3 regions of the Rhizobium sp. AAP116 genome follow, and region 1 is predicted to be linked to each of the others. Evidence: riboswitches for the same ligand, from Rfam matches in the RefSeq annotation. Region 1 holds a riboswitch; each other region holds the start of a gene.
What was found. A riboswitch is a leader RNA that binds a small molecule or an ion and turns the genes downstream of it on or off. The one in region 1 is predicted to bind thiamine pyrophosphate.
Positions count from the first base shown of each region.

Region 2: it holds a riboswitch for thiamine pyrophosphate, as region 1 does, so the genes downstream of both, thiD (bifunctional hydroxymethylpyrimidine kinase/phosphomethylpyrimidine kinase) here and thiC (phosphomethylpyrimidine synthase ThiC) in region 1, are expected to answer to the same signal.
Region 3: it holds a riboswitch for thiamine pyrophosphate, as region 1 does, so the genes downstream of both, thiB (thiamine ABC transporter substrate binding subunit) here and thiC (phosphomethylpyrimidine synthase ThiC) in region 1, are expected to answer to the same signal.

Region 1 covers NZ_LJIB01000020.1:119,710-130,494, forward strand. The annotation lists gene mtaB (tRNA (N(6)-L-threonylcarbamoyladenosine(37)-C(2))-methylthiotransferase MtaB) at 1-801, opposite strand, end outside; gene dapF (diaminopimelate epimerase) at 798-1,706, opposite strand; gene IP85_RS12780 (thiamine phosphate synthase) at 1,794-2,399, opposite strand; gene IP85_RS12785 (thiazole synthase) at 2,396-3,172, opposite strand; gene thiS (sulfur carrier protein ThiS) at 3,174-3,371, opposite strand; gene thiO (glycine oxidase ThiO) at 3,368-4,351, opposite strand; gene thiC (phosphomethylpyrimidine synthase ThiC) at 4,348-6,186, opposite strand; TPP riboswitch at 6,278-6,408, opposite strand; gene IP85_RS12805 (MBL fold metallo-hydrolase) at 6,472-7,557, opposite strand; gene ffh (signal recognition particle protein) at 7,866-9,437, shown strand; gene IP85_RS12815 (chorismate mutase) at 9,448-9,768, shown strand; gene rpsP (30S ribosomal protein S16) at 9,833-10,207, shown strand; gene rimM (ribosome maturation factor RimM) at 10,596-10,785, shown strand, end outside.
Region 2 covers NZ_LJIB01000033.1:13,941-24,725, forward strand. The annotation lists gene IP85_RS18810 (CHASE3 domain-containing protein) at 1-356, shown strand, start outside; gene IP85_RS18815 (response regulator) at 359-796, shown strand; gene IP85_RS18820 (response regulator) at 810-1,850, shown strand; gene coaBC (bifunctional phosphopantothenoylcysteine decarboxylase/phosphopantothenate--cysteine ligase CoaBC) at 1,940-3,154, shown strand; gene IP85_RS18830 (MmcQ/YjbR family DNA-binding protein) at 3,151-3,504, shown strand; gene IP85_RS18835 (class II glutamine amidotransferase) at 3,513-4,340, opposite strand; gene IP85_RS18840 (pirin family protein) at 4,583-5,494, shown strand; gene thiD (bifunctional hydroxymethylpyrimidine kinase/phosphomethylpyrimidine kinase) at 5,575-6,390, opposite strand; TPP riboswitch at 6,458-6,554, opposite strand; gene IP85_RS18850 (HAD-IA family hydrolase) at 6,680-7,354, shown strand; gene IP85_RS18855 (peptide chain release factor 3) at 7,401-8,984, opposite strand; gene dut (dUTP diphosphatase) at 9,071-9,547, shown strand; gene IP85_RS18865 (GNAT family N-acetyltransferase) at 9,555-10,436, shown strand; gene IP85_RS18870 (Lrp/AsnC family transcriptional regulator) at 10,443-10,785, opposite strand, start outside.
Region 3 covers NZ_LJIB01000021.1:1,008-8,440, forward strand. The annotation lists gene IP85_RS12875 (ABC-F family ATP-binding cassette domain-containing protein) at 1-1,628, shown strand, start outside; gene IP85_RS12880 (ABC transporter ATP-binding protein/permease) at 1,648-3,435, opposite strand; TPP riboswitch at 3,572-3,688, shown strand; gene thiB (thiamine ABC transporter substrate binding subunit) at 3,754-4,752, shown strand; gene IP85_RS12890 (thiamine/thiamine pyrophosphate ABC transporter permease ThiP) at 4,759-6,414, shown strand; gene thiQ (thiamine ABC transporter ATP-binding protein) at 6,404-7,147, shown strand.

The DNA.
Region 1 (10,785 bases):
GATCATGTCGTCGCCATGTTGCAGCGACAGATGCAGATGCGGCATGAAACGCGGCTCGTCTGCAATCAGGTCGAAGAGATGGCTGTCCGCCTCGATGCTGTCGATCGAGGACAGGCGCAGGCGCAGGATTTCCGGCACCTGCTTCAGCAGTGTCTTGGCGAGAAGGCCAAGCGTCGGATTGCCGGGCAGGTCGGCGCCATAGCTCGTCGCATCCACTCCGGTCAGCACCACCTCGCGATAGCCATTTTCGACGAGCTTGCGCGCCTGCTCGACGACGGCGCCCATCGGCACGGAGCGCGAATTGCCACGGCCATAGGGAATGATGCAGAAGGTGCAGCGGTGATCGCAGCCATTCTGCACCTGCAGGAAACCGCGCACATGGCCGTCGATATGGGCCACCATCTGCGGTGCCGTCTCGGTCACGCTCATGATGTCGTTGACGGCCACCTTTTGTTCCGCCGAGACACCGAAATCCGGCAGGCGGCGGTAGTGCTCAGCCTTGAGCTTTTCCTCGTTGCCGAGGACGGCGTCGACCTCGGGCATATCAGCGAAGTTTTGCGCCTCCGTCTGGGCAGCACAGCCGGTGACGATGATACGGGCTCCCGGGTTCTCCCGGCGCGCCCGGCGGATCGCCTGGCGGGCCTGGCGCACGGCCTCCGAGGTGACCGCACAGGTGTTGACGAGGATCGCGTTGTCGAGGCCGGCCTTGGCGGCTTCGGCCTTCATGACTTCGGATTCATAGGTGTTGAGGCGACAGCCGAAGGTGATGACCTCGACGGCGCCTTTTTGCTCAGGCGTCACGGGGTGGCGGCCTCGGCCTGTACGCTCTCGTCACGCTGCCAGTCACCGGTTGCCGGATCGACCGTGCCCGACCATTCCCATTCGGCGGGACCGGTCATCACGACCTTGTCGTCTGGCCGCCAGTCGATGGTCAGCGTGCCGCGATTGGGGCTCGACGCCACCGTGATCGTTACTTTGCGCTCGGTGCGGCCGGTGCGCGCAGCAGACACGCCAGCGGCGCAGGCAGCAGACCCGCAGGCAAGCGTCAGGCCGGCGCCGCGTTCCCAGGTGCGTGTCACCATTGATGTCTTCGAGGTGACCTGGGCCAGCGTGATATTGGCCTTTTCCGGGAAGATCGGATGGTTTTCGAGGAGCGGCCCGAAACGTTCCAGGTCATAGGTCATCGGGTCGCGATCGACCCAGAACACAGCATGCGGATTGCCCATCGACATGGCCGAGGGCGAATGCAGGATCGGCGCGTCGATCGGACCGATCTGCAGCTCGATGCGGCTGGTGTCGTGGAATTCTTCCGAGAGCGGGATCTTGTCCCAGGCAAAGACTGGCTTGCCCATGTCGACGGAGATCGTGCCATCCGGATGCTCTACGGCGTTCAGGATGCCGGCGATGGTCTGGAAGGTGAAGCTCTTGCGACCGGTTTCGCTGGCAAGCGCCTGCACCACACAGCGGGTGCCATTGCCACAGGCCTGGGCTTTTGAGCCATCGCAGTTCAGGATGTCGATATAGGCGTCCGTGCCGTCGACCTTGGGATCATGGATGGCCATGATCTGGTCGAAGGCCGTTGCCTGTTCGGCGGCGAGCGCGACTGCGGCAGCCGGGGTCACCCGGTCGGTGCGACCGCGCATGTCGACGACCAGGATCTTGTTGCCAAGCCCGTTCATCCTAGCGAATTCGACCCGATCCGACATCGTCACTCCATACAACTGCACTTTCAGCCTATATGGCGGAAATACAGCCAAATTACCAGTAGAGCGACCAAAACCGCGCAACCATGGTCAACGCCATGGCTCGGTCACTTCAAGCCATTCCCGGGTTCGCGCCTCGGGATCGGCATGCAAGGTGATGTCTGTTACCACCGCCGCACTGTCGGCCCGTGCTGCAAAGACACCGGGAAGCCGGTCGGGGCGAAGCCCGCCGATCGCGACCAGGGGCAGGGGAGCTATCTTTTTCTTCCAAACGGTCAGCCGTTCCAGACCCTGCGGTGCCCAGGGCATTTTCTTCAGGATCGTCGGATAGACGGGGCCGAGGGCGACATAATCAGGCTTGGCGGCGAGCGCCGTTTCGAGCTCCGCCTCGTCATGGGTGGAGAGGCCGAGCTTGATGCCCGCGCTGCGGATCGCTGCGAGATCGGCCGTTGCCAGATCCTCCTGGCCGAGATGCACGAAGTCGCAGGCCTCGTCGATGGCGATCTGCCAGAAGTCGTTGACGATGAGCTGGCAGCCATGATCCTCGCAGCATTGCTTGGCGCGGCGGATGTGCTGGCGAAGCACGTTTTCATTGGCGTCCTTCATCCGCAGCTGCACCAGCTTGACGCCCTGCGGCACCAGCCGCTCGATCCAGGCGGCACTGTCGATGATGAGGTAGAAGGGATCGAGCTTCATGCGAAAACCCCCTTTCCGATGACGGGGGTGGATGGCACGGCCATGTCGCGCGGTTCCAGCATGCCGGCTTGATGGGCGATATGCCCCGCCTCGATCGCCTTGGCAAAGGCCTCGGCCATATCAGCCGGATCGCCGGCGCTGGCGACGGCGGTGTTGAGCAGCACGGCGTCATAGCCGAGTTCCATCACAACAGTCGCATGGGAGGGACGACCGATGCCGGCATCGACGATCAGCGGCACATCGGGAAATTCCGCCCGCATGGATTTGAGTGCCGGCAGATTCTGCGGCCCCATGGCGCTGCCGATCGGCGCGCACCAGGGCATCAGCACCCGGCAGCCGGCGGTGAGCAGCTTCTCGCCGACCACCAGATCGTCTGTGGTGTAGGGGAAAACCTCGAAGCCCTCGGCAACAAGGATCTTCGCCGCTTCCACCAGCTCGAAAACATCCGGCTGCAGCGTGTCGTGATGGCCGATCACCTCGAGCTTGATCCAGTGGGTGCCAAAGACCTCGCGCGCCATCTTTGCCGTTAGCACCGCTTCGCGGGCGCTGTGGCAGCCGGCGGTGTTGGGCAGAACCCGAACGCCGAGATCGCGGATCAGCTGGAAGAAGGCCCCGCCCGCCTTGCCGCCTGCGGTTTCCCGGCGCAGCGACACGGTGACGATCTCGGTCTTCGATCGCCGCACCGCCTCCGCCAGGATCGCGGGCGAGGGGTAGCGCGCGGTGCCGAGCAGCAGGCGCGAGGAGACGGTCTTGCCATAGAGTTCCAGGGCCATGTCAGCCTCCCTGCATGGGCGAGAGGATTTCGATCCGGTCGCCATCGTTCAAAGGATGGGCGGCACGCTCCTCGCGATGGACGAGCTCGCCGTTCACGGCGGTTGCCAGCCAGTCGCCCTCGTAGTCGAGCTGGGCGAGCAGATCGGCGAGGTTGCCCGCATCCAGCTCCAGGGCTTCTCCATTGACGGTGAGCTTCATGCGCTCCTCCTTCTCGCGGTTGCGTGTGTGGTCGTGAGCCTGTCCGCCGCCTCACGCGCCAGGGCTGGAGCCAGCAGAAAGCCGTGGCGGTGCATGCCGGCCACTGCCAGGCCTTCGGAGGTTTCGATGAGACGGGGCACATTGTCCGGGAAAGCCGGGCGGATGCCGGTGCCGGTTTCCACGATGCGCGCCTCGGCAAAGGCCGGGTGCAGCGCATAGGCGGTGTTCAGCAGCTCCATCATCGAGCGCGCCGTGATCGGTCCGTCATCGTCAGTCTCAATCATGGTCGCGCCCAGCATGAAAAGCCCGTTGCCGCGCGGTACTATGTAGAGGGGGTGGCGGGGATGCAGCAGACGCACGGGACGGGAGAGGCTCACCTCGGCCGTTTCCAGATAAAGCATCTCGCCGCGCACACCGCGCAATCCGTCGATCTCACCGATCGCCTGTGGTCCCCGGCAATCCACGACGCTCGCATAGCCTCCCGCATCACCGGCCTCTTCCCCGAAGCGGAATGAGACACCGAGCTTCCGCGCCGCCTGATGAAGACCCCGCAAGGCCTGGCGGGGATCGAGATGGGCCTCCTCCGAAAAGAAGAGGCCGCTGCCGAAACGCCCGGCGAGATCCGGCTCAAGGTCTGCGATCTCCTGCTCGCCCAGCCAGCGATGGCCGCGCGTGCGGGTCGCAAAGCGCTTGAGGTCGGCGAGATCGCGCGGATTGGCCAGCACCAGCGTGCCCTGGCGCTGGACGAGACCGGGCACGGCCTCGTCCCACCAGTCGGCGGCGGAAAGGCCTGATGTCAGCACGATCTCTTCCGCCGCCTCCCGCTCGCAATAGGGGGCGAGCATGCCGCCCGCCCAATGTGAGGCGCCAAGCCCGATATCGGCCCGGCGCTCCACGACCTCGACAGGGACACCCCTTCGGCCCAGTTCAACCGCGGTGGCAAGCCCGGCCACGCCCGCCCCCTTCACCAGAACGGTCATGACCGTTCCCCCGCCTCAAGCGCTTCGATCTCGTCCGACGTCATGTAGAGATCGCCGCCGGCGCGGTATTTCTCCGCCATGGCGGTCAGGCCCTCCTTCTGAGCCTCGGCGCGGATGTCATGCGAGATGCGCATCGAGCAGAATTTCGGTCCGCACATCGAGCAGAAATGCGCGACCTTGTGGGCCTCTTTCGGCAGGGTTTCGTCATGCATGGAGCGCGCGGTTTCCGGATCGAGCGACAGGTTGAACTGGTCTTCCCAGCGGAATTCGAAGCGGGCGCGGGAAAGCGCATCGTCGCGTAGCTGCGCTGCCGGATGGCCCTTGGCGAGATCGGCAGCGTGTGCCGCGATCTTGTAGGTGATGACACCCACCTTGACGTCGTCGCGGTCGGGCAGGCCCAGATGCTCCTTCGGCGTGACATAGCAGAGCATCGCCGTGCCGAACCAGCCGATCATCGCTGCCCCGATGCCGGAGGTGATGTGGTCGTAGCCGGGTGCAATATCGGTCGTCAGCGGCCCCAGCGTATAGAAGGGGGCCTCGCCGCAGGTCTTCAGCTGCTTGTCCATGTTCTCCTTGATCTTGTGCATGGGAACATGGCCGGGGCCCTCGATCATCACCTGGCAATCCTTAGCCCAGGCGATCTGCGTCAGCTCACCCAGCGTTTCGAGTTCGGCAAACTGGGCGGCATCATTGGCATCGGCAATCGAGCCCGGACGCAAGCCATCGCCCAGCGAAAAGGAGACATCGTAAGCGCGGCAGATGTCGCAGATTTCCTCGAAATGCTCGTAGAGGAAGCTTTCCTTGTGATGATGCAGACACCACTTGGCCATGATCGAACCACCGCGTGAAACGATGCCGGTGACGCGGTTGACGGTCAGCGGGATGTAATGCAGCCGCACGCCAGCATGGATGGTAAAATAGTCGACGCCCTGCTCGGCCTGTTCGATCAGCGTGTCGCGATAGACCTCCCAGGTCAGATCCTCGGCAATGCCGCCGACCTTCTCCAGCGCCTGGTAGAGCGGCACGGTGCCGATCGGAACAGGCGAATTGCGCAGGATCCAGTCGCGGATGTTGTGAATGTTGCGCCCGGTCGAGAGATCCATGACCGTGTCGGCTCCCCAGCGGATCGCCCAGACCATCTTCTCGACTTCCTCGGCCATGGAAGAGGTGACGGCCGAGTTGCCTATATTGGCGTTGATCTTCACCAGGAAATTCCGGCCGATGATCATCGGTTCGAGTTCGGGATGGTTGATGTTGGCGGGGATGATGGCCCTCCCTGAGGCGATCTCCTGGCGGACGAATTCCGGCGTGACGTGATCCGGGATAGCGGCGCCGAAGCTTTCACCGTCACGGACAAGCGCTTCCTTCGCTGCCTTGCGGCCGAGGTTTTCTCGGATCGCGACAAATTCCATTTCCGGCGTGATGATGCCGGCGCGGGCATAGGCGAGCTGTGTGACGGCCTTGCCGCCCGTTGCGCGAAGGGGTTGATGTTTCACGGGAAACACCGGGGTCATCTTGTCGGCAGAGACGAAGCCGTTGTCTTCGGGCTTGATCGCGCGGCCGTCATAGGCCTCGACATCGCCGCGTATCTGGACCCAGGCTGTCCGGTGCCGCGTGAGGCCTTGATCGATTGCGATAGTGGCTTGCGGATCGGTGTAGGGTCCCGATGCGTCATAGACATTCACAGGCGGTTCGCCGGAGGTTGGGTGCAGGGTGATCTGGCGCAGGGGTACGCGAATGTCCGGATGGATGTCTCCGGGCAGAAAGATCTTGGTCGAGGCGGGAAGCGGACCGGTGGTGACGTCGGGCCTGTCGAAATGCGGGGCAATGTTCATCATGGAGCTCCAAGTGTTGAGGTTGGAGACCCAGTCATGTCAGCCGGAATGATGGAAAGACGCCACGGGATTCGGATTCCGAATCGTCGTTTTTGCAGCGCTCGCACCGTCCCTACGCCAGTATGAACTGGATCAGGTTCAACGGGTCATCGCGCTGCTTGTCCCTTGCGGTTTGGCGTAGCGAAATCTCAGCCCCTTGTCGGGACACCCCTGGTGAATGCATTAAGTCTGGCCAAAAGCGTTAGCCGTGTCAACGCGGCTCTTGTCTCTTGGGGATCTTGGCCCTCAAGCGTTTGTGAGAGGCACCTCGAACTGCTGGCCGGGTCGCAATCCCTTGAAGCGCTCATTGCTAATGCCGGCCGCAGACATGGCTACGCCGAGTGCCTTCGGCGGATCGTCGATGCCTTCATTGGTCAGCTGGAACGTGCCGAAATGGTGGCCTATGCCGAAGGCCGCGCCGCTCAAGCGGAAGCCTTCGATCGCTTCTTCCGGGTTCTGGTGCTGCGCCTTCATGAACCAGCGCGGCTCGTAGGCGCCGATCGGCATGATGGCGATCCTGATGTCGCCATGCTTTGCCTTGATCTCGCGATAGTGCTTTCCTTCGGCATAGCCGGTATCGCCGATGTGATAGATCTTGCCGCCTGGCGTCTCGATGACGAAGGCTGCCCAGAGCGCCATGCGCCGGTCGCCCATACCGCGCGCCGACCAGTGATGGCAGGGCTCGCAATGGATGGCCACACCCTTACCGATCTCGACCCGGTCACCCCAATCCATGACATCAGCCACCATGCCCGGCATGTCGTCGCGCATGATGGTGTCGTTGCCGAGGGTGGTGACGATGCGCGGATTGTCCCGTCTGAAGAGGCGCCTCAGCGTTGCAGTGTCGAGATGGTCGTAGTGATTGTGGGTGACGATCACGATGTCGATCTTTGGCAAGTCGTCGAAGGTGACGCCCGGCGGATTGTTGCGCTTCGGTCCGGCAAAGGAGACGGGGCTTGCGCGTTCCGACCAGACCGGATCGGTCAGGATGTTCAGGCCGGCCGTTTGGATGAGAAGCGTCGCGTGGCCGACCATGGTGACGACGAGCCGTCTGTCTTCGACACGGGATTCCGGCTTCGCCGTTACGACATCGGCAGCCTGGGCCGGTCTTGGCCACTCGATCTTGCCGCCGCCGAACTGCCAGCGGAGCAGATCGGAGAAGCCACGTGGCTCTTCGCCGCCCGGGTTGAAGAACACCTTGCCGTCGAAATGGTCGGAGATCGGACCGGAATAATAGCGGTTGCCCGCATGGGCCTCGCGCAAGCCGAGACCTCCGAGTGTTGCGGCAACGAGGCCGAAGCCCGACCATTTGAGAAAGCTGCGTCTGTTCATGGCTTACCCATATGTGGTTTTGTCAATTCTACGGCAATAGGCCCGCCACAGATTGCTGGATGCAGCGGATCTCCCGAAAAATCGGGGCTTTGCTTGACTTCCCGACCGTTTTCCTGTTTATCCGCCACAATCTGCGAAGAGACGAGCACTCCGAGCCGCCGACCGGGACCCGAACAGGTATAAAGAGATCCCGGAGGTCAACACCCGACAGCGCGTTGCGCCCTCGGGTGCTTTTTGGCTTTGCGTCTTGTTTTCCGCGCGGAGAAGACCGAGGTTTGGGGTTCCCCGAACCATGCAAGGAAGAGCCGATGTTTGAGAACCTCCAGGACCGTCTTGGCTCCATTCTGAATGGACTGACCGGCCGTGGCGCACTGTCCGAGGCGGATGTCTCGGCTGCTCTGCGCGAGGTCCGTCGTGCCCTTCTTGAGGCCGATGTTGCTCTCGAGGTGGTCCGCACCTTCACCGACAAGGTTCGTGAAAAGGCTGTTGGCGCCTCGGTCCTGAAGTCGATCAAGCCCGGGCAGATGGTCGTCAAGATCGTCCATGACGAGCTGGTCGAGATGCTTGGCACCGAAGGTGTGTCGATCGACCTCAATGCCGCAGCTCCCGTTGTCATCATGATGGTCGGTCTGCAGGGCTCGGGTAAGACGACGACATCGGGCAAGATCGCCAAGCGGCTGACGGATCGTGACAAGAAGAAGGTCCTGATGGCCTCGCTCGACACGCGTCGTCCGGCCGCCCAGGAACAGCTGCGTCAGCTCGGCGTGCAGACCGGCATCGATACCCTGCCTGTTATCGCCGGCCAGTCGCCGACCGATATCGCGAGCCGCGCCGTCCAGGCCGCGAAGCTCGGCGGCCATGACGTGGTCATCCTCGACACCGCCGGCCGTACGCATATCGACGAGCCGCTGATGATGGAAATGGCCGAGATCAAGTCTCGCGCCAAGCCGCATGAAATCCTGCTGGTCGCAGACTCGCTGACCGGTCAGGACGCCGTCAATCTCGCCCGCAATTTTGATGAACGCGTCGGGATCACCGGCCTCGTTCTGACCCGCATGGACGGCGATGGCCGCGGCGGTGCGGCGCTCTCGATGCGCGCCGTCACCGGCAAGCCGATCAAGCTGATCGGTGTCGGCGAGAAGATGACGGAGCTCGACGAGTTCCATCCCCGCCGTATCGCCGACCGCATCCTTGGCATGGGCGACATCGTCTCGCTGGTCGAGAAGGCTGCCGAGAACATCGACGCGGACAAAGCCCGCGCCATGGCCGAGAAAATGGCCAAGGGCAAGTTCGACCTCAACGACCTCGCCGAGCAGATCAAGCAGATGCAGGCCATGGGCGGCATGGGCGGGATCATGGGCATGATGCCGGGCATGGCCGGCATGAAGGACAAGATCTCGGCCGCCGGCCTCGATGACAAGGTCTTCAAGCGCCAGCTCGCCATCATCTCCTCGATGACCAAGGCTGAGCGCGCCAATCCCGACGTTCTGAAACATTCCCGGAAGAAGCGCATCGCGGCCGGTTCCGGCACGGACGCCTCCGACATCAACAAGCTCTTGAAGATGCATCGCCAGATGGCCGACATGATGAAAGCCATGGGCGGCAAAAAGGGCGGCGGCATGATGAAGCAGATGATGGGCGGCCTCGCTTCGAAGATGGGCCTCGGCGGCATGGGTGGCGGCATGGGCATGCCGGATCTGTCGAAGATGGATCCGAAGCAGCTCGAGGCGCTTGCCAAGCAGGCGGAAGCGGCCGGCATGAAGCCTGGCAGCTTGCCAGGTCTGGGTGCTGGTGGCCTGCCGGGTCTTGGTGGTCCGAAGCTTCCCGGCCTCGGTGGTGGCGGTTTCCCGGGCCTTCCAGGCCTGCCGAAGAAGAAGTGAGAGGGCGCCGATGATTGATCCGTCCGTCAAGGAACAGCTTTCCGGCTATCGCCAGTCGATCGACAATATCGATGCGGCGCTGGTCCACATGCTGGCGGAACGCTTCCGCTGCACCAAGGCCGTCGGCGTGCTGAAGGCCACACACGAATTGCCGCCCGCCGATCCGGCGCGCGAGGAATACCAGATTACCCGCCTGCGCCGTCTGGCTCAGGATGCCAATCTGGACCCGGATTTCGCCGAGAAGTTCCTGAACTTCATCATCAAGGAAGTCATCCGGCATCATGAAGCCATTGCCGCCGAACATGGCGGTGCAACCGAAAAGACCGCCTGACGGCGGCCTCAACAAGAACAGGGTTTGCTGCGGCGACCTGAACTAAACCTCAAGGAGTATTCACATGTCCCTCAAGATTCGTCTCGCCCGCGGTGGTTCCAAGAAGCGCCCGTATTACCAGATCGTCGTTGCCGACGCCCGCGCACCGCGCGACGGCCGCTTCCTCGACAAGGTCGGTTCCTGGAATCCGATGCTCGGCAAGGACAACGAAAAGCGCGTCGAGCTGGACGCAGACGCCATCAAGGCCTGGGTTGCCAAGGGCGCCCAGCCGACCGACCGCGTTCTGCGCTTCATGGCTGAAGCCGGTCTCGCCGAGCGCGCGACCCGCAGCAACCCGGACAAGGCAAAGCCGGGCAAGAAGGCTCAGGAGCGCGCTGCCGAGCGTGCCCAGAAGGCTGCTGACGCTGCTGCTGCCGCTTCGGAAGCTGCTGCAGAATAATCGGCATAAAGCCGTTTCCAGCGGGCGGTGGGTCATCCCACCGCCCGTTTTTGCGTTTTCTTTCCGGTCGCTTCCGCCTGATACCAAGTGTCAATGATAGGAACCGATAGGATGGCTTATTGTGGGTTTCTGGCTAGGCGCGGCGCGCCGGGCGATGCTGTCGCATCGGTCAAGCGGCGCAACAACGCCAGAGGCCCACAATAAGCCACCTTTGGTCGGCTTCCCGCCCGTTCTGGCGTCGTCGAGTTCCTTGACCGATGCGCCAGCATCGCTCTTCGGACCTCTCCTAGCCAGAAAGGGCGGTCGAGCCGATCCTATGGGTTCCTATCATCGACACTTGGTATAAAAGGAATGTCGAACCGAGGTGTGTGCAGGACCGTTCCCACTCATGAGCAAGCTTGAAAATCCGATACTGATGGCCGTGATCGGTGCCGCCCAGGGGCTCCGGGGCGAGGTGCGGGTCAAGACCTTCACCGAGGATCCGCTCGGTCTCGGTGACTATGGCGTCCTCTATGCGGCTGACGGGCGAAAATTCGAGATCCTCGAAATCCGTGACGGCAAGACGGTTGCCGTTGTGC
Region 2 (10,785 bases), on a different contig from region 1:
ATCGATTGTCGGTCGAACAAATTCTTGGTAACCTTTTCGATAATGCTATCAAATACAAGCATCCCCAACGGCCCCTGACGCTCGCCGTCCGAACCGCGCCCGAAGGGCGTCACATGGTAAGGATCGAGGTGCAGGACAATGGCCGTGGCGTTGCAGAGCAGGACCACGAACGCATTTTCGAACTTTTCCGCCGCGCCGGTCAGCAGGACCAATCGGGTGAAGGCATCGGCCTTGCCCATGTCCGCTCACTGGCACGGAACCTTGGGGGGGAGATCACCGTTCAATCCCGTTTAGGAGAAGGGTCAACCTTCGTACTGCGACTGCCATCTGATCTGTCACGCTTGGTACGGAGTTGATAATGAAAGCCGTGGGTAAAGAAGTCACCATTGTCATGGTCGAAGACGACGAGGGTCACGCCCGTCTGATCGAAAAGAACGTGCGTCGGGCCGGCGTCAACAACGAGATCGTGCCCTTCACCAACGGCACCGAAGCGCTGGACTATGTGCTGGGCAAGGATCGTAGCGGCAAGATTTCAGAAGACCGCTACCTGTTGATCCTGCTCGACCTCAATCTGCCCGACATGTCGGGCACCGATATTCTCGACCAGATTAAATCCAATCCGCACACGCGACGGCTCCCGGTCGTCATCCTCACGACGACGGATGACGAACGCGAAATCCAGCGCTGCTACGATCTCGGGGCCAATGTCTATATTACCAAACCTGTCGATTACGACAATTTCGCCAACGCCATTCGCCAGCTCGGACTGTTCTTCTCCGTCATGCAAATCCCCTGATGGCGGGCAGGCGATGAGCTTCAGCGTTCTCTACATCGATGACGATGCTGCCATTGCCCGGCTGGTCCAGAGGCATATGGGACGGCTTGGTCATGAGGTGTCGCATGCCGAGAACGCCGAAGACGCGCTTGAACTCCTGAAGACGGCCGCATTCGACGTCGTCGTGCTCGATCATTACCTGCGCCAGACGACCGGCCACGACGTGCTCGGCCGCATGCGCGATGCCGAGATCGATGTGCCGGTGGTCTATGTCACCGGGTCCAACGAGGCGCAGGTCGCTATCGAGGCGATCAAGGCGGGTGCTGCGGACTACGTGATCAAGACAGTCAGCGACGACTTCCTGTCACTCTTGTCGAGCGCGATCGAGCAGACGGTCGCCAACGCCCAGCTGCGTGCAGCGAAGGCCCGCGCCGATGAAGAGATCAGACTTGGTAAGGAACGTGCCGAGGCGCTGCTGGCCGAGGTCAACCATCGCGTCGCCAACTCGCTGGCGCTGGTCGCCAGCCTGCTCAGGCTGCAGATCTCGGCGGCCCGCAGCGATGAAGTGAAGGCGGAACTGGCCGAAACCCAGGCGCGCATCACAGCCATCGCCGGCATGCACCGCAGTCTCTACACCTCCGACGACGTCAGCCGGGTGGAGCTTGATCGTTACCTCAACCGTCTCACCGTCGAGCTCTACAATTCCCTGCACAGCGCCGAAAAGCCGGTGCGCCTGCTGCTCGATGCCGATCCCATATCTCTCAGCGCCGACAAGGCGGTTTCGGTCGGCATGATCGTCACCGAACTCGTGACCAACGCCTTCAAATACGCCTATGCGACCGGCCAGCCGGGTGACATCAGGGTGCATCTGAAAACGATGGGCAACGGCGAGGCGCTGCTCCGGGTCGAGGACGACGGGGTCGGCATTGATCCCCAGAGCGCGCCGAAGGGAACCGGTCTCGGGAGCCGGATCGTCAAATCCATGGCCTCGACGCTGGGAGACGGTCTGCGTTATCTCGAAGGCACGCCTGGCACCGTGGCGGAAGTCCCGCTCAAGCTCGACAGCGGGGCTTGAGCCACGCCGTTTACCAGTCCCAGTCTCCACGATTTGCCAGCGACCGGAATTGCGCTAGGGTCGCGACCGCAGAGAAAGGGTTGCATTCCATGAGCTTGGTCGGAAAGCGGATTTTGCTTGTTATCGCGGGCGGCATAGCCGCCTACAAGAGCCTCGACCTCATCAGGAGGCTCAGGGAGCGCGGTGCGAGCGTGCGGCCCATCATGACGCGTGGCGCCCAGGAGTTCGTCACGCCGCTTGCTGTTGGCGCTCTCTCGGCCTCCCATGTCTATACCGAACTCTTCTCCCGCGAAGACGAGCAGGATGTCGGCCATATCCGGCTGGCGCGCGAATGCGATCTCGTGCTTGTCGCGCCCGCGACCGCCGATTTGATGGCGAAGATGGCGAACGGGCTGGCGGATGATCTTGCATCCACAGTGCTGCTTGCGACCGACCGTCCCGTGCTGATTGCGCCTGCCATGAACCCGAAGATGTGGGCGCATCCGGCAACACAGCGGAACTACGCCACACTGCAACGTGACGGCATCAAGGCCATCGGCCCGATGGAAGGCGAGATGGCGGAAAGCGGCGAGCGCGGGCGCGGTCGTATGGCCGAGCCGATCGACATCGCGGACCGTGTCGAAGACATGCTCTCCGGGCCGAAACCGCTTGCGGGCATGACAGCCGTCGTGACCTCGGGCCCGACGCATGAACCGATCGATCCCGTGCGCTACATCGCCAATCGCTCCTCCGGTAAGCAGGGCCACGCGATTGCGGCAGCCCTTGCCCGCCTGGGCGCCGAGGTTACCCTGGTCTCCGGCCCCGTAACCATTGCCGATCCCGTGGGCGTTCAGACGCGGCATGTGGAGCGGGCCGAGGAGATGCGCGATGCCGTGCTCTCGGCACTTCCGGCCGACATCGCCGTCATGGTTGCCGCCGTCGCCGACTGGCGTGTTGCGTCCTCGGCGGAGCAGAAGATCAAGAAGCAGCCCGGCGAGGCGCCGCCGCCGCTCGAACTCACGGAAAACCCTGACATCCTCAAGACCGTCGGCCATCATCCTCAGCGCCCACGGCTCGTTGTCGGCTTTGCCGCAGAGACCCAGAATGTCGAGGAAAACGGCCGCTCCAAGCTTGAGCGCAAGGGTGCCGACCTAATCGTCGCCAATGATGTCTCGCCCGAGACCGGCATCATGGGGGGCGATCGCAACCGGGTGAAGCTGATTTCCCGCGACGGGGTCGAGGCCTGGCCGGACCTTTCCAAGGACGAAGTGGCGGAACGGCTGGCACTCTGGATCGCGACCCAGATCGGCGGGACCGGCGCATGAGCCTTTTTACGCGATCCGGCTTCGACGCCTTTGTCCAAGGTTTCGCCGGCACCACGCAAGTCGACCAATGGGACAGCCGTGTCGCCAAGGTCGGAGACAAGGTCTTTGCGCTGCTCACCAACAGTGAAAGCCGGTTGACGTTCAAGGTCAGCGAAGAAAGCTTCGAGATCCTGACATCGCTCAGAGGCGTGTCACAGGCGCCCTATTTCGCCAAGCGCAAATGGGTCAGCGTCGAACCAGACAGCGAGCTCGGCGAAGCCGACCTTATGGAGTATCTCACCCGCTCCTATCGCACGGTCAGTGCGTCGCTGACCCGCAAGCTGCGCGCCGAACTCGGCATCGTCGAGTAAAGCTGTGATCAGACCGCAGCCATCGCCGGCTGACGGATCTGCTCGACCCGTGTGCGCTCGACGTCAGGCTTGAACTCGGCGGCATCCAGACCGTTTTCGCTGAGGATCACGGCACTGCCTGCGGGAATTTCCACCCAGGTATCCGTCTCGTCGTTCAGCGGCTCCGACACGAGACAGAAGCTGCCCTTCGGCCCCATGGGCGCTGCAAACAACGTTGGAGCATATTCGTCCGTCGAGTAGCGCACGGCATAGAGCGTCTTGCCATCGGAAAAGGCAGCCGTCATGCGGATGCGGGCGGTGCCGGTCAGATGCAAGCTGATCTGCTCGACGAAGCCGACGGCCTCGCTCATGGCCGCGATAGGGCGCTCACGCAATCCGAACTGAAGGGCCAGCAGGAAGAGCAGTTCGCTGTCGGTCGTGCCAACACGGGCATGGAAATGCTCATCGTCCAGCATGCCTTCCATCGGCCGGCGGATGCGATCGAAATTGTCGATCTGGCCGTTGTGCATGAAGGACCAGTTCCCCTGGACGAAGGGATGGCAGTTGTCGCGGCGGGTGGCGCCATGGGTTGCAGCGCGGACATGCGCGAGAAACAGCGGCGAGCGAATCTGGCTTGCGAGGCTCTTCAGATTGCAGTCGGACCAGGCCGGCAGCACATCCCGGAAGCGGCCCGGCTCGGGGCGGTCACCATACCAGGCGAGACCGAAGCCATCGCCGTTGGTGGCGGTCTTGGCGCGGGTTGCGCAATGCGATTGCTCGATAAGGGAATGCGCAGGCGAGGTCACCAGCTCCTCGAGGAAGATCGGAACACCACGGTAAGCTGCCCAACGACACATATGAATTCTGCCCCAGGTCCATCGACCGACTGCGAATCTTCGGTAGTCTTCGCCCGATAGACTAATGATTTGCAAACATCGCATCCTTCATGACAAAATTTTGTCGGGCAGTGCAACATTCTTCCTGCTGTCGACTGGCACAAAAGTGAACACTGCGTTTTGCCCGGCGGGCCTGCGTGCCATGGTTCTCTCGCCTATATTGCTTCCCAAGCAACGAGCCCGTTCCCCGAGGAGGTCCGCCAATGTCCATTCGCCCTGTCAAGCATGAGAGCCGCGCCACGCCGACCATGGAAGGCGCCGGCGTCAAGCTGCACCGCGTCTTCGGCTTCGGCGATCCCTCGATGACCGACCCCTTCCTGATGATGGACGACTTCCGCAACGACGAGCCGATGGACTACGTCCGCGGGTTCCCCTGGCATCCGCATCGCGGCATCGAGACGATCACCTATGTGCTGGCCGGCACCGTCGAGCATGGCGACAGCCTGGGCAACCAGGGGATGCTGGGCGCAGGCGACCTGCAATGGATGACGGCGGGCAGCGGGATCCTGCATCAGGAAATGCCGAAGGGCGATTTCGCCGGCCGCATGCACGGCTTCCAGCTCTGGGCCAACCTGCCATCGTCGCTTAAGATGACGAAGCCACGCTACCAGGACATCAAGTCGCCTGAGATCCCTGTGGTCATCGATGATGACGGCACGTCGGTTCGCGTCATCTGTGGCGACTTCTGGGGCAAGAGCGGCCCGGTCGACGGCATCGCTGCCGAGCCCGTCTATCTCGATATCTCGGTGCCGCCGGGCAAGCGCAAGACTTTCCCGGTCGATACCTATCGCTCGGCATTCGCCTATATTTTTGCAGGCTCCGGCTCGTTCCGGGACGCGTCCAAGCCCTTCGGCGTCAAGGTCGAGAAGGAATATATGGGCGAAGAGCTGAACATCCGCGACCTCTCTGGCAACCGGACGCTTGTCGTTTTCGACACCGGCGACGAGATCACCGTTCAGGCCGGCGATCAGGGCATCCGCTTCCTGCTGGTCACCGGCAAGCCGATCAAGGAGCCAGTCGCCTGGCATGGTCCGATCGTCATGAACACGCGGGAAGAACTGATGCAGGCGATGAAGGAGCTGCAGAACGGAACCTTTATCAAGGCCGATCATTAACCCCACGCAGTCAAGTTCACTTCAACCCGGCGTCTCCAGCGCCGGGTTTTCTTTTTTGTCTGCATACACCGCCTCAGAGATCAAGTCTGTGCAGGCGCCGGCCAGAGCGCGTGGAAATGATGCACCGGCCCATGTCCTGAACCAACGGTCAGCGCATCGGAACGCCGAACAGCCTCCGCCAGCCAGGCCTTGGCAACACGCACGGCCTCCTGTGGCTCCAGCCCCTTTGCCAATTCGGCAGCGAGCGCGCTCGACAGAGAACAGCCAGTGCCATGCGTATTGCGCGTTAGGATCCGTTCCGCCTCGAACCAGGTCACCTGGCCATCCGCAACCAGCACATCCGGGCTTTCCGGACCTGCCAGATGGCCACCCTTGAGCAGCACAGCCCGGGGTCCGAGTGCTGTCAGCCTGATGGCCTGGGATTCCATGATGCGGCGGTCGAAAGCCTCGGGATCACCGAGCAGGGCTGCAGCCTCCGGCAGGTTCGGCGTCAGGAGCGTCGCGAGCGGCAACAAGTCCTCCGTCAAGGCCGCGACCGCATCCGGATCAAGCAGCGATGCGCCGCCCTTAGCGATCATGACGGGATCGAGAACAACAGGGATGCCGCGATAGGCTTTCAGCGCTTCGGCGACGGCCGAGGCAATGCCAACATTGGCGATCATGCCGATCTTCACCGCATCGACCCTGACATCGGCAAAAACCATGCGGATCTGCTCGGCGACAAAACCGGGATCGAGCGGCACGACGGCCGAGACGCCCGTCGTGTTCTGCGCCGTCAGCGCCGTGATAGCAGCCATTCCGTAGCAACCGCGGGCCGAAAAGGCCTTGAGATCGGCCTGGATGCCCGCCCCACCGGAAGGGTCGGAGCCGGCGATGGTCAGCACGTTGCGGATGATGGATGATCTCATGTCTGCGTCTCCCAAGGCGGCGGAGACGCAGCGGGCACAGCGCGGATATATCTGGCGCGACACCCGAGCGACTCCCTCCGCCAGCATGATCTGGTTCAGGTTCAAAGGGTGCTTCTCAGCCCGGCTTGCGCCAGACGCCCCTGTCTCTCAGGCGCCAGACTATGCGACAGCATCGTTCCTGTCACCTGGGTCTCTCGTCATTCCCATTCAGCGTTTGCAGCCGACGAGCAGAGCCGCTAGGGAGGCCGGGATATCCAACCGACCCGAGGAGATTGCCTTGCATCACGCGCCAGACCGCCTTTTCGACCGCTCCTATGATGGCTTTCTCTTCGACATGGACGGAACGCTGCTCAATTCGATCGCCGCTGCCGAGCGCGTCTGGAGCCTCTGGGCACTGAAGCACGGTCTGGATCTCGAAACCTTCCTGCCGACCATGCATGGCAAGCGCGGGATCGACACCATCAGCGCCCTGAACCTGCCCGGCATCGATGTGGTGAAGGAAGCGCTCGAGGTGGAGCGCGGCGAGATCGAGGATCTCGACGGTATCATGCCGATCCCCGGCGCCATCGACTTTCTGAAAAGCTTGCCCGCCGAACGCTGGGCGATCGTGACCTCGGCTCCATCAGCCCTTGCCCGCGCCCGTATCGGGGCTGCCGGCCTGCCACAGCCGCTGCAGATCGTGACGGCGGAAGACGTGAAGATCGGCAAGCCTGATCCGGCCGGCTACCGGCTCGGTGCAGAGCGGCTCGGTGTCGCTGCATCGCGCTGCCTGGTGTTTGAGGATGTGCTGGCCGGCGTCAGAGCCGGAGAAGCGGCAGGGGCAGATGTCGCCGTGATCACGGCGACGCACGCGCATCCGCTGGAGACGTCCCATCCGACGATTGCGAGTTATGAGCAGCTGAGGGTGGAATTCGACGCATCCCAGAGACTGCGGATCAAGGCGGCAGAATAAGCCGACCCGGCGGCGACGGCACGACCGTCACCGCCCGCGACCAAATTCACGCCGCCTTGGCGACGTGATACTCCTTGATGGCGACCATCTTGATCGCGGGGTAACGTTCGGACTCGTAGCGCAGCGAGAACTGGTCCTGCGCCATGAAGACCGGGTCGCCGTCGAGATCCCGGCAGATGTCGCCACGGCGCTGGGTCATGAACTTTTCCAGATCGTCCTTGTTCTCGGCCGAGATCCAGCGGCAGACGGAGAAGCGCGACATTTCGAAGGACACCGGCAGACCGTATTCGCCCTGCAGTCGCTCCTTCAGGACGTCGAGCTGCAGTGCACCGACGACGCCGACGATGGCCGGCGAGCCGTCTTCAGGCGAGAAGAGCTGCACGACGCCCTCTTCCGCCATCTGCTGCAGGGCTTCCTTCAGCTTCTTCGCCTTCATCGCATCTTCGAGCCGCACACGGCGCAGGATTTCCGGCGAGAAGTTCGGCACGCCCTGGAAGACGAGGTTTTCGCCTTCGGTCAGCGTGTCGCCAATGCGGAGCGTCCCGTGGTTCGGGATGCCGACGACGTCACCGGCATAGGCCGTATCCGCCAGCTGACGCTGCGAGGCGAAGAAGAACTGCGGCGCCGTCAGGCCCATCTGCTTGCCGGTGCGGGCCAGGCGCGCCTTCATGCCGCGCTCGAGCTTGCCGGAGCAGATGCGGGCAAAAGCGATGCGGTCGCGGTGGTTCGGGTCCATGTTGGCCTGGATCTTGAAGACGAAGGCGGTCATTTTATCTTCGGCGGCATGCACCGTGCGGGTGTCAGCCACCTGGTCGCGCGGCGGGGGCGCATAGGCACCCAGCGCATTAATGAGGTCGCGGACACCGAAGTTGCGCAGTGCAGAGCCGAAGAAGACAGGCGTCATGTGGCCTTCGAGGAAGCTCTGGCGATCGAAGGGCCGGCAGGCTTCGCGGGCGAGTTCGAGCTCGTCGATGAAGGTCTGGCGCTCGTTTTCGGGCAGGTTCTCCGCCACGCTCTGCGGACCGTTGACCTTGAGCGGCTCGACCTGGGCATCGCCGCCCCGATAGGTGTTGTTGGCCAGATTATAGGAGCCGCAGAAGGTCTTGGAACGGCCGACGGGCCAGGTGATCGGTGCCGTGTCCAGCGCCAGCTTCTCTTCGACCTCGTCGAGGATCTCGAAGGGGTCGCGGCTTTCGCGGTCCATCTTGTTGATGAAGGTGATGATCGGAATGTCGCGCATGCGGCAGACCTCGAACAGCTTCAAGGTCCGCGGCTCGATACCCTTGGCGGCGTCGATGACCATGACGGCGGCGTCGACTGCCGTCAGCGTGCGATAGGTGTCGTCGGCGAAGTCTTCGTGGCCAGGCGTATCGAGAATGTTGAAGACATGGCCTTCATATTCGAAGGTCATGACCGAGGTCACGACCGAAATGCCGCGCTCGCGTTCGATCTTCATCCAGTCCGACCGGGTCTGGATGCGATCCTTCTTCGCCTTGACTTCACCGGCAAGCTGAATGGCGCCGCCGAACAACAGCAGCTTTTCGGTCAGCGTCGTCTTACCCGCATCCGGGTGCGCGATAATAGCAAAGGTGCGGCGGCGGGAGACCGCCTCGGCGAGCGTTTCAGCCATATCTCAGGAGTCCTTCTGGTCGGGCGGTTATCTAGCGTTTCGACGGCCAATATGCAATTGAGCGCGACAAACAAAGGAATCTCGCCATGGCTGCCATCCGCACCGACATCCTCGGCCCCGTGCTCAACCTCAAGCGTCTGCCGCATGGGCAAGGGCTTGATCTGCCCGCCTATGAAACGGCAGGAGCGGCGGGAATGGATCTGAGGGCAGCGGTGTCCGATGGAGAGCCGCTGACGCTTGCCCCGGGCGCGCGGGCGCTGGTGCCCACCGGCTTCATCATGGAAATCCCTGAAGGTTTCGAAGCCCAGGTCCGCCCACGCTCGGGTCTGGCCTTCAAGAACGGCGTGACATGCCTCAACACACCCGGCACCATCGACAGCGACTATCGCGGCGAGGTGAAGGTGCTGCTGATCAATCTCGGCCAGGAGAATTTCGTCATCACCCGCGGCATGCGGATCGCCCAGATGGTTATCGCACCGGTGACGCAGGTGCGCGTGACCGAAGTGACCGAGACGAGCGACACGGCGCGCGGTGCCGGCGGGTTCGGATCGACGGGGGTGTAGGAATCCAATGCTGGAAACGCTGACGCTCAGGGAAGGCTATTTCGAAGATCCGAACGCCTTCCGAGCGCTCGCGGACCTGCTGCAGGACGTGTTCGGCATTGACATCGGGCTGCAGAGCCGCTTCGGCGGGCCAGATCCGTCCTCGATGCCCTTTGGCTATTTCGACGGCGCTGGCCGTTGCGTTGCCAATTTCTCAGTGTTTTCCATACCGCTTTTCATAAAAGGGCGTGTCGTCAAGGCGGCTGGGTTTCAATCGGGTGCCGTTCGCCCTGCGTTTCGTGGACAAGGGCTCTATCGCGATCTGATGCAGCGCGCCTTTGCCTGGGTAGACAAACAGGGTTTCGAGGCCGGCTTTCTTCTAACCGACAAGCCGGAACTCTATCACGACTATGGTTTTCGAGTTGTGCCGCAATGCTGCTTCTGCGGCGAGGTCACACAAACGGTGCCTGCGGACGCCGAGGCGCGGGAAATCGACTTGGAAAACCAGGACGATGTTGCGCTTGTCTTGAGGATCCTCGCCGATCGGGAGCCTGTCTCTCGTCAGCTTTCCGTTGTGCGCCAGTCCGAAATGTTTCTGCTCAATGCCGCGCTCGATCCGCAGATCAGGCTGAGTTACCTGCCCAGCTTCAACACCATCCTTGCCTGGAAGCTCCGTCGCGGCACATTGCAAATGCTCGATATCGCCGCCCGCCAGATACCGTCGATGTCAGAGATCCGCGGCGCATTGAGTGTTCCGCACGACCGCATCGAGGTATTCTTCCCGACAGACCGTCTCGAATGGAGCGGGAACGCCAGAGTGTACGACGGATCCTGCGCCCTGATGGTCAGAGGGCTTCAGCCATCCGACATCCCGACTCCCAGCATGTTGTCACCGATGGCTGATTTCTAGTGCTTATCACAGGACCGGCGGCAGACGTCGCTTGAGGGGCGTGGACTTGACCATTGCGGTATTGGTCTGCGCCTTCTCGGTGATCCGGTCGTGGACCCGGTCGAGATCGGCCATGTTGCGCACGGCCACGCGGCACACAAAGCAGTCGTCACCGGTAATCTTGTCACACTCGATGATCTCTGGCGTTTCCAGAATGATCTTCTCGACGATATGCAGCATGCCCGGCAGCGGACGCACGCGCATGATGGCCTGCAACGGATAGCCGAGAGCATCGAGAGACACGTCTGCGGCATAGCCTAAGAGAACGCCACGCTCTTCCAGACGGCGCAGACGCTCGGAACAGGCGGGT
Region 3 (7,433 bases), on a different contig from region 1:
CCATCCGCTACCTGGAGCAGGCGCCTGATTTTGCGGGTTATGCAACGGTCCAGGCCTATGCCGAGGCGGGATTGGGACCGGGCGACGATCCCTATCGCGTCACCTACCTGCTCGAACATCTCGGCCTGACCGGCCAGGAAGATCCGACCCGTCTCTCTGGTGGGGAAGCCCGCCGCGCAGCCCTTGCCCGCGTGCTCGCGCCCGAGCCAGACATCCTGATGCTCGACGAGCCGACCAACCATCTCGACCTGCCGACCATCGAATGGCTGGAAGGCGAATTGTCGAAGAGCCGCAGCGCGCTTGTCCTGATTTCACACGACCGTCGTTTCCTCGAAAAGATCTCGACCGCCACCGTCTGGCTCGATCGCGGCCAGTCGCGAAGGCTCAATCGCGGCTTTGCCCATTTCGAGGAATGGCGTGACCAGGTGCTCGAAGAGGAAGAGATCGAACAGCACAAGCTGGGTCGCCAGATCGAGCGCGAAGAACACTGGCTACGCTACGGCGTCACCGCACGCCGCAAGCGCAATATGCGCCGCCTTGGCAATCTGCAGGCTCTGCGCGCCAACTACCGCGGACACAAGGGCCCACAGGGCACGATTCAGGCATCGGCGACGGAAGGCAAGGAAAGCGGCAAGCTGGTCATCGAGGCTGATAAGGTCATCAAGACCTACGGCGATCGGGCAATCGTTGCGCCCTTCTCGATCCGTGTCCATCGCGGCGATTGCATCGGTCTGATCGGCCCGAACGGCGCCGGCAAGACGACGCTTCTGAAGATGCTGACGGGCCAGCTGGAACCGGACGAAGGCCTGGTGAAGCTCGGCACCAATCTGGAGATCGCCGTTCTCGACCAGAAGCGCGAGGATCTCAATCCCGACGATACGCTCGCCCACTACCTGACCGACGGCCGGGGTGACAACCTTCTGGTCAATGGTGAGCAGAAGCATGTGACCGGCTACATGAAGGACTTTTTGTTCCAGCCGGAACAGGCTCGCACCCCGATCCGCAACCTCTCGGGCGGCGAACGCGCACGCCTGATGCTGGCGCGGATCATGGCAAAGCCCTCGAACCTCCTGATCCTCGACGAACCGACCAACGATCTCGATATCGAGACACTCGACCTGCTGCAGGAAATCGTCGCCGGCTATACTGGTACGGTCATCCTCGTCAGCCATGACCGTGACTTCCTCGACCGCACCGTGACCTCGACCATCGCACCGGCCAACCCCGACGCGCCCGACGGTCGCTGGATCGAATATGCAGGCGGCTATTCCGACATGCTCGCCCAGCGCAAGGGCGTCGAGGACGAACGCAAACGCGTTGAAAAGGCCGAAAAGGCCAAGGCGCAGGAAGCCTCGGGCGGCAAGTCCGCCGATGGCGGATCGAAGGGCAAGGGCAAGCTTTCCTTCAAGCAGAAATTCGCGCTCGAAAACCTGCCGAAGGAAATGGAAAAGGCCGAGAAGGAGATCGCCGCGCGCGAAGCCAGGATGGCCGATCCCAACCTCTTCACCAAGGACCCGGCGACGTTCAACAAGCTCGCCGCCGAAATGGAAAAGCTGCGTGCCGACATCACGCGCATGGAAGAGGAATGGCTGGAGCTCGAAATGCTGCGTGAAGAACTGGAGGGCTGAGGCTCTCCGGCTTTCGGCTTCAGGCCCGCATCTCTCCTGATCTCTCCAGATGCAACGCTCGCGCACCGGTGGCAGTGGCGAAAGCCATGGAACGTCCCAGGTAGATCAGGGTCGTCCCCGCAAGTTCCGTCGACAGGATGTTCATGAGCCGGCTCTCGGTTTCCGGCTCCAAAGCTTCCAGCACATCATGCAAGACCAGCCAGCGCGGCTTTCTGAGCAGGATATTGGCAAAGGACAGCGCCATCTGCTGGTCCTTGTCCAGGATTCGCTCCCACCGGGCTCGCTCGTCGAGACGGCCGGCCAACTCGGCCAGTCCCACGAGCTGAAGCACGCCCGTCATGTCTGCATCGGTGAAACGCGCCGAGGCGACGGGATAGGCGAGCAGGCTGCGCAGCCTGCCCTCCGGCAGATAACCCGATTGCGGCACGAAGATGATGTCCGACTCGGCCGGAAGGGCGATCCTACCTTTGCCGAAGGGCCAGAGCCCGGCCATGGCATGGAACAATAGCTTGCGATTAACGCCCTGATCGCCATTGATCATCACGCGGTCCCCCGCCGCGATGATCACCGCGCGCTGACGAAAACGAAACGCCGCTTCGGAGCCTTCTGCTGTGACACGGGTGCGGATTTCCAGGTCTTCCAGTCTCAGCGTGCCATCCTCGCTGCGCGTCAGCTCCACTTCACCGGCGCTGTTCTGTCTGTCGTCCATGCTGGTCAAGGCGGCGCGAAACACCGTCACCCGCATCAGCGCCGCACGCCAGTCGGCGATGGCCCCGAAATTGTCGACATACCAGCGAAGCGCCGAATAGACTTGCGTGAAGGCCGCGGCCGCCATCATCAGACCGCCGAACGTGATGGTGCCGGCGAAATAGGCGGGCGAGGCGATCAGGATCGGCACGATGATGGCAAGCCAGCCGAAGCCTCCTGTCACCCAGGTGAGATTGGTCAAGGCCAGAGCCAGGTGACGGATCGAGATGAGGACCCCGTCGAGCGACTGATGAATGTGGCGGCGTTCGGTCTCGTCGCCATGCGCAAGCGCAATCGCCTCCAGGTTTTCATTGGCACGCATCAGCGAGAAACGCAGATCGGCCTCCCGGGCATAACGTTCGGCATTCAGGTTCGAAAGGCTGCGCCCGACCACCTGGCTGAGCAGCGATGCGAGAAGCGCGTAGATAAGCGCGCCCCAGACCATGTAGCCGGGGATCTGGAAACGGGTCTCACCGATCTGAAAGGTGAAGTCGCTGGAAAGACTCCACAGCACCCCGATAAAGCTGACCAGCAGGATCGTCGCATTGAACAACCCGATAGACAGAGACGTGGTCATTTCCGCGAGTTTGCGCGCATCCTCATGCAGGCGTTGATCGGGGTTGACCCCGAGCGGGCTCGACACGGAGAGCCGATAGGCCCGCGCACCATTCAACCACTGGTCGACGACATCGCGCGACAGGCCCTCGCGCATGGAAAGCGCGGTCATCTGGTTAAGCCAGGCCTGCACGACATTGAGCACCAGCAGGGCGCCCGCAATCATCGCGAAGTGGCGCAGTTCAAGAAGAAAGGCCGGCAGGTCACGCCGTTCCAATGCGTTGTAGAAGGGCGCGTTCCACTGGTTGAGAAGCACGGTGCCATAGGCAGTCGCCAGGATCACCACCACGAGCGCAAAGGCGAAGGCCAAGATGCGGTTGCGGACGGATGATCGCCAGAAGCTGTCGACGGCCATTCCGAGCTGCCGCCGGAGGCTGCCTTCGACCTCGGCGACAAACCTGTCCATTCCGAGCCCTTCATTCGACTGCGACTTCGCCATACGCATCACGCCATCATGATAAATGCCTTCCCCTTATCACGTGGCTATTGACGGTTTCCTGACAGTGAACGGCGCGACCCATCGCACGCCACACCTTGCACCCTGCACCCTTGCGCTCAGCTCGCCTGCGCGCTATCTCAGGCTTGCTCTAACGGGGTGCCTTGCGATCTCACGCGATCGGGAAGGCTGAGAGGCGTCACGCCAACCCGCGGAACCTGATCCGGTTAACACCGGCGGAGGGATTAGACGCGACGACATCAGGCGCCCTATCCCGACAGCAATGACACCAACGAGGAGGGCGCGATGCGACCCAGTACTGTTTCCATGCTCATCGGCAGCGTCTCCGCTGCGATCCTCGGCTTTGTCTCCCCGGCGCTGGCCGCCGGCAAGACGCTGACCGTCTACACCTATGAGAGCTTCGTCTCCGAATGGGGTCCCGGCCCAAAGGTCAAGGAAGCCTTCGAACAGACCTGCGACTGCACCGTCAACTTCGTCGGCGTCGCCGATGGTGTGGCGCTTCTGACCCGCCTGAAGCTGGAAGGCGAGACATCCAAGGCCGACGTCGTTCTCGGGCTCGACACCAATCTCGTCGAGGAAGCCAAGCAGACCGGTCTCTTCGAAGCGCATGGCGTTGATGCCTCGGCCGTGAAGGTGCCGGGCGGTTTCAGCGACGATGTCTTCCTGCCCTATGACTACGGCCATTTCGCCGTGATCTACGACACCGAGGTCATCAAGACCCCGCCGACGAGCCTGAAGGATCTCGTCGAGGGCGATCCGGCCCAAAAGATTGTCATCCAGGATCCGCGCACCTCGACGCCGGGTCTCGGCCTGCTGCTCTGGGTCAAGTCGGTCTATGGCGACCAGGCACCGGAAGCCTGGGCCAAGCTCAAGGACCGTGTCCTGACCGTCACGCCAGGCTGGTCGGAAGCCTATGGCCTGTTCACCAAGGGCGAGGCACCGATGGTCCTCTCCTACACCACCTCGCCGGCCTATCACATGGTCGCCGAAGAGACCGACCGCTATCAGGCGGCCGAGTTCTCCGAAGGGCATTATATCCAGATCGAGGTCGCAGGCCTTCTGAAGACGGCGCCGGAAAAGGAACTCGCCCGCCAGTTCCTCGCCTTCATGCTGCAGCCCGGCTTCCAGGACACCATCCCCACCAACAACTGGATGATGCCGGTCGCCGCCACATCAGAGCCCCTGCCGGACGCCTTCGGCAAGCTCGTCCAGCCGAAGACCACCTTCCTGATGGACCCGGCCGAAGTTGCGGCCAACCGTCAGGCCTGGATCGACGAGTGGCTGAAGGCCATGACGCTGAAGTAACACCGGATGCTCCGACCGCTTCACCAGTCGAAACGTCAGAGGCTGCCCGCACTCGCGGGCGGCCTTTTGGTTTTGCTGGCAGTGGCGGCCTTCGTCGGCATCGCCCTGACCGCACTGCTCGCCGGGAGAATGACCGTCGGCATTCTGCAGGCCTTCGGCGATCCAGTCGTCCGTTCGGTGCTGTCATTCACCCTCTGGCAGGCCTTCCTGTCGACGCTCCTCTCCGTCGGGCTTGCCTTGCCTGTCGTCAGCGCGCTTGCTCGACAGCCGGCTTTCCCCGGACGAATCTGGCTGATCCGTCTGATGGCGGTTCCCATGGGACTTCCCGTTCTGATCGGCGCACTGGGGCTGATCGGTATTTTCGGCCGCAACGGCATCGTCAACGATGCCTTGGGAGGCCTCGGTCTCTTGCAGCCCATCTCGGTCTACGGCCTGACCGGAATTCTGATTGCCCATGTCTTTTTCAACCTGCCGCTTGCCACACGACTGATGCTGTCTGCCCTGGAGCGCGTGCCGGCCGAATACTGGCGGATGTCGGCAAGCCTCGGCCTCTCGCCGATCGCCACCTTCCGCTTCATCGAGTGGCCTGTCCTGGCGCGCGTCATCCCGGGGGCCGCGGGGCTGATCTTCATGCTCTGCGTGACGAGCTTCACGCTGGTGCTGATCTTCGGCGGGGGGCCTGCTGCAACGACAATCGAGGTCGCCATCTACCAGGCTCTGCGCTTCGACTTCAATCCGGAGCGCGCCGTATCGCTGGCACTGCTGCAGATCACGGTCACCGGCGTGATCCTCATCGGCCTCAGCCTGCTGCCCGCAGCCTCCGACACCGGTGTCACAAGCGGGCGCCGTTTCCCTCGTTTCGATGGCCGACGCCCGCTCGTCCGTTTGATCGACGCGCTGCTGCTCTCGCTGGCCGGCCTCTTTCTCATCCTGCCGCTTGGCCAGGTCGTCGTCTCGGGACTACAGGCAGACCTCGCTCGGCTGATATCGCAATCGACGTTCCAGCAGGCGGCTCTGACCAGCCTGCTGGTAGCGCTCGTGTCAGGCGTTACGGCGACACTGCTTGCCTTTGGCGCGGTCGCAGCAAGGACCGAAATCGACACGCAGCGAAACCGGAATGTCGGCAATCGCCTCATGTCGATCGCGCTTGCCTCGCTCTCATCGCTGGTTCTGCTTATCCCGACGAGCGTGCTTGCCACCGGCTGGTTTCTCGCGCTCCGATCGAGCGGTGAGATCGCAAGCTTCGCGCCCTTGGTCGTCGCCGGCATCAATGCCCTGATGGCCCTGCCGTTTGCCGTGCGCGTGCTGGAGCCGGCCTATCGCGAGCACCGGGCGCGCACGGGGCGCCTTGCCGAAAGCCTTGGCCTGTCCGTCGCTCAGCGTCTGCGCCGCGTCGACTGGCCGGAGCTGAAACGGCCATTTCTGACCGCGCTCGCCTTTTCCATGGCACTTTCCTTGGGAGATCTCGGAGCAGTCGCCCTGTTCGGCTCGGAAAACATCATGACACTACCCGCCCTCATCTATGCGTCCATGGGAAGCTACCGCAGCACGGATGCTGATGGACTTGCTCTGTTACTCGGAATGCTGTGTCTCCTCCTCGCGCTCCTCGGAGCGCCTGGAACGCGTCAAGCAAGTGAACGGGAGGCCCCCGATGCGCGATGAGACTTCGACGGCAATCCGCCTCGATGCGGTGCGACTTACACTCGGCCAAAGCGAGTTTCACTTCGATTTCGGTCTCGATGCCGGCAAGATCACGTGTATTGTCGGCCCATCCGGATCCGGCAAGTCGACCCTGCTCAACCTCGTCTCCGGCTTCGAGCAACCTGAGACCGGCCGGATCAAAATAGCTGATCGAGATGTAACGGATCTGGCGCCGGCGGAGAGGCCGGTCTCGCTGGTCTTCCAGGACAACAACCTCTTTGCCCATCTCGACCTGTTCACCAATATCGGCCTCGGCATCCATCCTGGCATGCGTTTGACCTCCGCTGACCGCAAGGCGATCTCCGCCGCTTTGGATCGCGTGGGCCTCGCGGGCTACGAGCGGCGGCTGCCGGGTTCTCTCTCGGGCGGAGAGCGGCAGCGGGCAGCCTTCGCTCGCGCCTTGGTCCGCAGCCGCCCGATCCTGCTCCTCGACGAACCCTTCGCCGCATTGGATCCTGGTCTGCGAAGCGCAATGGTTGACCTTCTCGCCGAACTGCATGCTGAAACAGCGGCCACCATCCTGCTCGTCACCCACGATCCGCGTGACGTGCTTCGTTTGGCGCACCATGTCGTTTTCCTCGAAAACGGCCATGTCGTGGTGAATGCATCGAAGAGCGATTTTCTCGCGAGAACAGATGTCACAGCCGTGCGCGACTTCCTCGGCACGACGGCAATTGCACCCCAATCGCCTTAATTTCGTCGCCCGCGCCTGCCATGCGCGTTGGGAATAGTTGTTCCTGCGGCAAGACCATTGGTCATTTGCCTCGGCGTGACTATCTTCTGGAGCGAGTGGTGTTTTCGCACTATGTGAAATGCTGCCGGATCAGCAGAATGCGGATATCGGCTGAAGGCAATTGGATGCTGCACCCGGATGTTGCCAGGTTGGCGATCGTTCGGGAACAGGGTGAAGGGGCAGGATGCAGTTTTTGAGCCGGAACAGCGCGATAGCTGCAGAGACGAATCTGCGGCGCCGGCCTTTC